Chitinimonas arctica: one gene and its partner. The protein of the gene in region 1 interacts with the protein of each later gene in a pairwise test. Links are inferred from orthologs where the notes say so. Each region holds a gene or a part of one and is shown on either strand. Other genes may lie near its edges.

Region 1 (3,676 bases):
CAACGGCGGCTGAACCAGTTCGTAGCCGAAGCTGGCGATCAGGTCGAGCGACGCACGACGCAAGGTCTCCACGCGGCGCGCTTCTGGCGGCAGCAGGTCGGCGATATTTTCGGGCAGTATCCAGTTACGCATAGGTGCAGGCCGGGACGCGAAGCGTGCCAGCAATCATGTTCCGTTCAGCAGCCGACCTGGCATAACGGTTATCCGCTATGCCAGGTCGGCCGATTTCGGCGAGGCTTTACGCCACTAAGAGGTGTCGGTCACAGCAAGAGGCCCTCGGCAAGGAGCGCGAGGGCCTATGCAGGCAACGCATTATCTCACAAGCCGATCACTTCGCTCGTGGGTCCTTCATGTACTTGAAAAATGCCGAGCTGGGTTCCAGCACCATCACGTCCGACTTCGACTTGAAGGTCTTCTTGTAAGCTTCCAGGCTGCGATAGAAAGCATAGAACTCGGGATTCTGGCCATAGGCCGCACCATAGATACTGGCCGCTTTACCGTCGCCTTCACCCTTGAGCTGCTGAGCCTTGTTGAAAGCATCGGCGATGATGATTTCACGCTGGCGATCGGCATCCGCACGGATCTTTTCCGCTTCGGCCGAACCTTCCGAGCGCAATTGGCTGGCCACGGTCTTGCGTTCCGAGATCATCCGCTCATACACGGCGTTGCTGATATCGTCGGGAAAATCGACCCGCTTCAGCCGCACATCGACAATATGCACACCAATCTTGCGCGCATCGGCGTCGGCGACCTGACCCACGATCTCCATCACTTCGTCGCGCTTGCCGGAGATCACATCCTGCACCGTCTGCTTGCCGAATTCGGCCCGCAGTACATCGTTGACGGTCTTGCGCAGACGGGCGGAAGCGGTACGTTCGTTGCCGCCCACGCTCTTGTAATACTGCTCGACGTCGATGACTTGCCACTTCACATAGCTATCGACCAGGACGTTTTTCTTTTCGATGGTGTTGAAGCGCTCCGGGCTTTCGGCATCCATGGTGAGGATGCGGCGATCGAAGTAACGCACCGATTGCAGCAAAGGCACCTTGAACTTGATCCCCGGCTCCTTCACCACGCGCACCACTTCACCCAGCTGGAACACCATGGCCGATTGACGCTGGTCAACGGTAAACACGCTCATGCTGAGCACCAGCAAGCCCAGCAAGACGATCACAACGGCGGAAACAAGACGGTTCATATCAACGCCCCTCCCTATCGCCGCGATTGGCGGCTTCGGACTTCAGGCGGACAGCGGGGGTTTCGCCGCCGGCGGGTATTTCGGCCGTGGCGGGGCCAGGGCCGGACAATTGCATCAGCTTATCCAGGGGCAGGTAAAGCAGGTTGCCGCTACCGGCCTTCTGATCGACCAATACCTTGGAACTGTTGCTCATGATTTCCTGCATGGTGTCGAGGTACATGCGATCCCGTGTCACTTGCGGCGCCTTGCTGTACTCGGCGACCACCTGGCTGAAACGCGAGGCATTACCCTCGGCTTCGGCAATCACCCGACGCTTGTAGCCTTCCGCCTCCTGCAACAGCCGGGCCGCGTTACCGCGCGCCTTGGGCACCACATCGTTGGAATAGGCGGTACCGTCGTTGGTCTGCTTGACCTTGTCCTGGCCGGCCTTCACGGCATCGGCGAACGCGGCCTGCACTTCTTCCGGCGGCTGTACGTCATTGATATTGATACGGCTGATGCGAATACCGGCGCCATAGCTATCGAGCAAGTTTTGAATCAAGCGCGTCGCATCGGCGGCAACCTGGCCACGTCCTTCGTTCAGCACAAAATCGACCTTGTTGCGGCCGACGATTTCGCGGATGGAGGTTTCGGCAGCCTGCTTGACGATGTCGCGGGCGTCGCCATCGGCAACATTGTTAAAGACAAAGGCCTTGGCGTCCTTGATGTCGTATTGGACTTCCAGCTGCATATCGATGATGTTCTGGTCCTGCGTCAGCATCAGCGATTCATCGGGCAGGCGGTTCTTGGTGCTGCCCTGGAAGCCTACTTCCACGGAACGCACCTCGGACATCTTGACGATCTCGCGCTGCTCGATCGGCCACGGCATATGCCAATGCAGACCCGGATCGGTCGTCTGCACATAGCGGCCAAAGCGCAGCACCACGGCTTCTTCGCGCGCATCGACAACATAGAAGCCGCTGGCTGCCCACAGTACCGCCACCACACCCAGCACGGCGCCAATGCCGCCAGCCATGGCGCGGCCGTCATGCGGGGGGTTCGGGCCAGCATCGGCCGGGCGGCCGGGCTTGCCACCGAAGAACTGTTTGAGCTTATTGGTGAACTGGCGAATGATTTCGTCCAGATCGGGCGGACCGTCCTTGCCTCGGCGGCCCCACTGCGGGTCTTGCGACATATTGGCTTTATTCCGTCGTTGAATAGTCGGGCATTGATTCGACCAGCACCTGTCGTAATAAATCCAGGCCCAGGCCGTTTTTCGCGCTAATACGGACGGCGCGAATCCTACCATACTCGTCCCGCTCGACAGCGGGTTCGCCACCCTTGAGATCGATCTTGTTCCAAATCACGATCTGCGGGATCGCGTCGGCGGCGATTTCCTTCAGCACGATATTGACTGCTTCGATCTGTGCTTCGCGCGTCTCGCTGGCGCCATCGACCACATGCAGCAGCAGATCGGCGCGGATGGTTTCTTCCAGGGTGGCGCGAAACGCCTCGACCAGGCCATGCGGCAGGTCGCGGATAAAACCGACCGTATCAGACAAGACGATAGAGTGCTGCGGGTCAAGAAATAGCTTGCGACTGGTGGTATCCAGCGTGGCGAACAGCTGGTCCGCCGCGTAGGTGCGTTCGTGCGTCAGCGCGTTGAACAAGGTCGATTTACCGGCATTGGTATAGCCTACCAGCGAAACGGAAAACTGTTTGCTGCGCTCACGCGCGCGCCGCTGGGTATCCCGGTGCCGCTGTAGCTCTTTCAGCTTGACCTTGAGCTTGCTCACCCGTTCGTTGAGCATGCGCCGGTCCATCTCCAGCTGGGTTTCGCCGGGACCGCCGCGCGTACCCGTGGCGCCGCGCTGCCGCTCCAGGTGGGTCCAACCGCGTACCAGCCGGGTGGACATATATTGCAGCTGAGCCAGTTCGACCTGCAGTTTGCCCTCGTTGGAACGGGCGCGCTGCCCGAAAATATCCAGGATCACCCGGACCCGGTCGGACACGCGGCATTCCAAGGCCTTTTCCAGGTTGCGCTCCTGCGCGCCGGACAAGGCATGGTTGAACAACACGGTGTCCGCCTCGAATGCGGCGACGCTGGCCGCGACTTCTTCCACCTTGCCGGAACCGGCGAACAGCTTGGGATCGGGCCGCTGGCGCTTGCCCTGGATGATGGCCATGACCTGATAGCCGTTGCTTTCAGCCAACAGCTTGAATTCTTCTATGTTCTCCAGATAATCGGGACCGCCGAAATCCAGACAAACGAGGACGGCCTTATCGCCGCCTTGGTGGCGTTCAAACACGCAGGCTTTCTTCTAGATGAGAGGTTGGCGCCAGGCGCCGGAAAGTCTTCAATCGTATGCCAACACGAACGGGGCACCAAAGCGCCCCGCCCTCGATACCGCTACGGAAAATCAGGCGTCGGCAGCCGGTGTGGCTGGCTGGTCCTTGTCGTATGGAATCGTCACTGGGCGCGCGGGCACCACGGTGGAG
Region 2 (3,696 bases), 670 kb from region 1 along the record:
TACGATGCGCTCGCCTGCAATGCCCGCCGCCATGGCGGCGGACCGTCGCGCGACCAGATACGCGCCGACTTCCGCCACGACATCGCGATAGGCAGGCGCGGACTGCATGGTTTGCGGCTCTCCCCGCATATGCATCAGGCAAACCCCTGCCGCGCTGTCGGCCAGGGCTTGCAGGGCACCTGGCGCCTCCAGTGCGGCGATATCGTTGACCATGTCCACGCCGGCCGCCAAGGCCGCCCGCATCACCGCCGGCTTGCGAGTATCGATCGACAGGGGGATTTGCCAGGCGGCCAGTTCGGTCAGCACCGGCAAGACCCTCGCCAGTTCTTCTTCGACGCTCACCTGGGCGGCGCCGGGCCGGGTCGACTCCCCGCCGATATCGAGGATATCGACGCCGTCGTCCACCATCTGCCGAGCACTTTCCAATGCGGCAGCCAGCGAATGGTGGCGGCCACCATCGGAAAAGGAGTCGGGGGTGATATTGAGGATGCCCATGACCAATGGCCGGTCAAGGGAGAGCCGAAAGCGGCCCAGTTGTAGGGGAGTAGACATGAGAACTGATTTAGCGCGCTAACGAGCGTAAGCGAGGCTCCCTCGCGGCGGGTGCGTGGTTGTAGGTGCCGAAGGCGCCTTACAACCACGGCCTACTCCTTGCGGGTGCGAGGGCGGGGGGAGTTGGATTAAACCAAGCAAGGGAGGGTTCATTTGCCACGGACCGTTAACGCCCGGCTTTGCCGGGTGGTGAACCGCAGTTTGAGTGTGCACAATATTTCAGTGCGCCCATGAAAACGACAGCGGGGAGGCGCTGTCGTTGCAGAAGTTTTTAAGAGAGGATTACAGTTCCTGGGCCGGTGTCACGGTCGGCTCGGGTGCAGGACCGCTGGGCGGAAGATCGCCTGCCGGAACCTTGGTGCTTGCCATCGGCTTGGGCGGGCGCGGCGGCCGGCCTTGCATGATGTCCTCGACCTGGTCCGAATCGATGGTTTCCCATTCGACCAGGGCAGCGGTCATTGCCTCGACCTTGTCGCGATTCTCTTCCAGCAGACGCTGGGCCAGCGCGTACTGCTCGTCGATGATGCGGCGGATTTCCTGGTCGACCTGCTGCATGGTCGCTTCCGACAAATTGGTATGGGTGGTAACGGAACGGCCGAGGAAAACCTCGCCCTCGTTCTCGCCATACACCATCGGTCCCAGGGTCGCGGACATGCCGTAGCGGGTGACCATATCGCGAGCGATCTTGGTGGCCCGTTCGAAGTCGTTGGACGCCCCGGTGGAGATGCGGCCGACAAACAGGTCCTCGGCAATGCGCCCACCGAACAGGATGGCCAGGCGGCTCAGCATCTGGTCCTTGTACAGCGAGACGGCATCACGCTCCGGCAGCTGCCAGGTGAGGCCCAGGGCACGGCCGCGCGGCATGATGGTGACCTTGTGCACCGGGTCGGTACCCGGCAGCAGGCGGGCAACCACGGCGTGGCCGGATTCATGGTAGGCGGTGGCGCGGCGCTCGTCCTCGGTCAGGACCATGGAACGGCGTTCCGGACCCATGAAGATCTTGTCCTTGGCTTGTTCGAAATCGTGCATATCGACCAGGCGCTTATTGGAACGCGCGGCGAACAGCGCGGCTTCGTTGACCAGGTTGGCCAGGTCGGCGCCGGACATGCCGGGCGTGCCACGGGCCAATACGCCGGCATCGACGTCGGTGGAAATCGGCACCTTGCGCATATGTACGTGCAGGATCTGCTCGCGGCCACGGATATCCGGCAGGGGCACGACCACCTGGCGGTCGAACCGGCCCGGACGCAACAGGGCGGGATCGAGCACATCGGGACGGTTGGTCGCGGCAATCACGATCACACCCGAGCTGCCTTCAAAGCCATCCATCTCGACCAGCATCTGGTTGAGGGTCTGTTCGCGTTCGTCGTTACCGCCGCCAAGTCCGGCACCGCGCTGACGACCCACCGCATCGATTTCGTCGATGAAGATGATGCAGGGCGCGTTCTTCTTGGCGTTCTCGAACATATCGCGCACACGGGCGGCACCGACACCGACAAACATCTCGACGAAGTCCGAACCGGAGATCGAGAAGAACGGTACCTTGGCTTCGCCTGCGATGGCACGGGCCAGCAGGGTCTTACCGGTACCGGGCGAACCCACCATCAGTACGCCACGGGGAATGCGGCCGCCCAGTTTCTGGAACTTGGAAGGATCGCGCAGGAAGTCGACGATTTCGCTGACTTCTTCCTTGGATTCGTCGCAACCGGCCACGTCGGCGAAGGTCACGGTATTGTTGTTCTCGTCCAGCATGCGGGCGCGGCTCTTGCCGAAACTGAAGGCGCCGCCCTTGCCGCCGCCCTGCATCTGCCGCATGAAGAAGATCCACACGCCGATCAACAGCAACATGGGGAACCAGTTGACGAAGATGCTCATCAGCAGGCTGGGCTCATCCTCCGGCTTGCCGCTGAATTTGACGTTGTGCTTGATCAGGGTATCGACCAGGCGGAAATCGAAAGGCGCGAAGCTGGAGAAATTGGTCCCGTCGGTACGCTTGCCTCGTATCCACTGGCCGCGCAGCGGATTGCCGTCGATCTCGACAGTGGCGATCCGGTTCTCCTGCACTTCGACCATGAACTGCGAGTACGGCACCTGTACCTGTTGTTCCTGACGCTTGGTGAACTGGTTGTACACGATCATCAGCACCAAAGTGATGATGACCCAGATGGCGATATTTTTGCCCAGATTGTTCACGGGACGCTCCTCTTAGCCGGCGAAGTGAAGAACGGCCGCGCCGGCGGCGGCCATAAAATAGGAACCCAGGATTCTATCGGCTGTCGGGACGGCCCGTTAGGGCTTTTTTCCCTTGCCCAGCAGATAGATCTCCGTCGAACGGTCGCGCGAGGCGGCCGGTTTGCGCGACAACACCGTCTGGAAGGTATCGCGCATCTGCTGCATATACTCGGTATAGCCGGAACCCTGGAAGGTCTTGACCAGAAAATTGCCGCCGGGTTTCAAATAATCGCGGCAAAAATCCAGTGCCAGCTCACATAGATAGAAACTGCGCGCCTGGTCCGTCACCGCCATGCCAGTGATATTGGGGGCGATATCGCAAATCGCAAGATCCACCAGGCGGCCATCCAGCAACTTGGTAAATTGTGCCAGGACCGCGTCCTCACGGAAATCGCCCTGGATGAACTCGACACCGCGAATCGGATCCATCGGCAGCATATCGAGGGCGAATACCCGTCCGGCTTCGCCTACCTTCTGCTTGGCTACCTGCGACCAGCTGCCGGGCGCCGCGCCGAGGTCGGCTACCCAGGCACCCTGTTTGAACAGCTTGTCCTTTTCATCGATCTCCAGCAGCTTGTAGGCCGCTCTCGCGCGGTAGTTGTCCTTCTGCGCCTGCTGCACATAATGGTCGTTCACGTGCTCCCGTAGCCACGCGTTACTGGATTTGCTTCTTTTCATACGCCCCCTTGGGCGGACGTCCCCGCCCGTGTCGCCGCGAGCGGGTATTTCCTATCCTCGTCAGCGGGCCTAACTGGGTGTATTTTCATATTGAAAGAGTTGCTACGCCTTGTTGGTGATTCAGCTAGAATTCGTCGCTTTTTCGCGGAGTTACAAGATGGAACTGACTAGAGACGAGCGCCTTTACCTGCGCACCCAAGCCCACCAGCTGAGCCCTGTCGTGATGATAGGCAA

What was found. The genes of interacting proteins can lie anywhere in the genome.
Region 2: the proteins of hflK (region 1) and ftsH interact in binary tests that used the Escherichia coli proteins (3 or more experiments, as listed by UniProt). The link is inferred for Chitinimonas arctica from one-to-one orthologs.

Annotation. Positions count from the first base shown.
Region 1 is NZ_CP041730.1:4,091,752-4,095,427, reverse strand. What follows is about bases 287-3,174. They hold hflK (FtsH protease activity modulator HflK), read right to left. Parts: upstream 2,373-3,174; coding sequence 1,200-2,372; downstream 287-1,199. Other genes in these bases: hflX (GTPase HflX), read right to left, coding at 2,380-3,174; hflC (protease modulator HflC), read right to left, coding at 329-1,198. Outside these bases: FNU76_RS18655 (ATP phosphoribosyltransferase regulatory subunit), read right to left, coding at 1-132; more of hflX, read right to left, coding at 3,175-3,486; RNA chaperone Hfq, read right to left, coding at 3,598-3,676.
Region 2 is NZ_CP041730.1:3,424,091-3,427,786, reverse strand. What follows is about bases 291-3,198. They hold ftsH (ATP-dependent zinc metalloprotease FtsH), read right to left. Parts: upstream 2,746-3,198; coding sequence 835-2,745; downstream 291-834. Other genes in these bases: rlmE (23S rRNA (uridine(2552)-2'-O)-methyltransferase RlmE), read right to left, coding at 2,842-3,198; folP (dihydropteroate synthase), read right to left, coding at 291-552. Also shown: more of folP, read right to left, coding at 1-290; more of rlmE, read right to left, coding at 3,199-3,462; ribosome assembly RNA-binding protein YhbY, read left to right, coding at 3,620-3,696. UniProt on the Escherichia coli protein: Acts as a processive, ATP-dependent zinc metallopeptidase for both cytoplasmic and membrane proteins. Plays a role in the quality control of integral membrane proteins.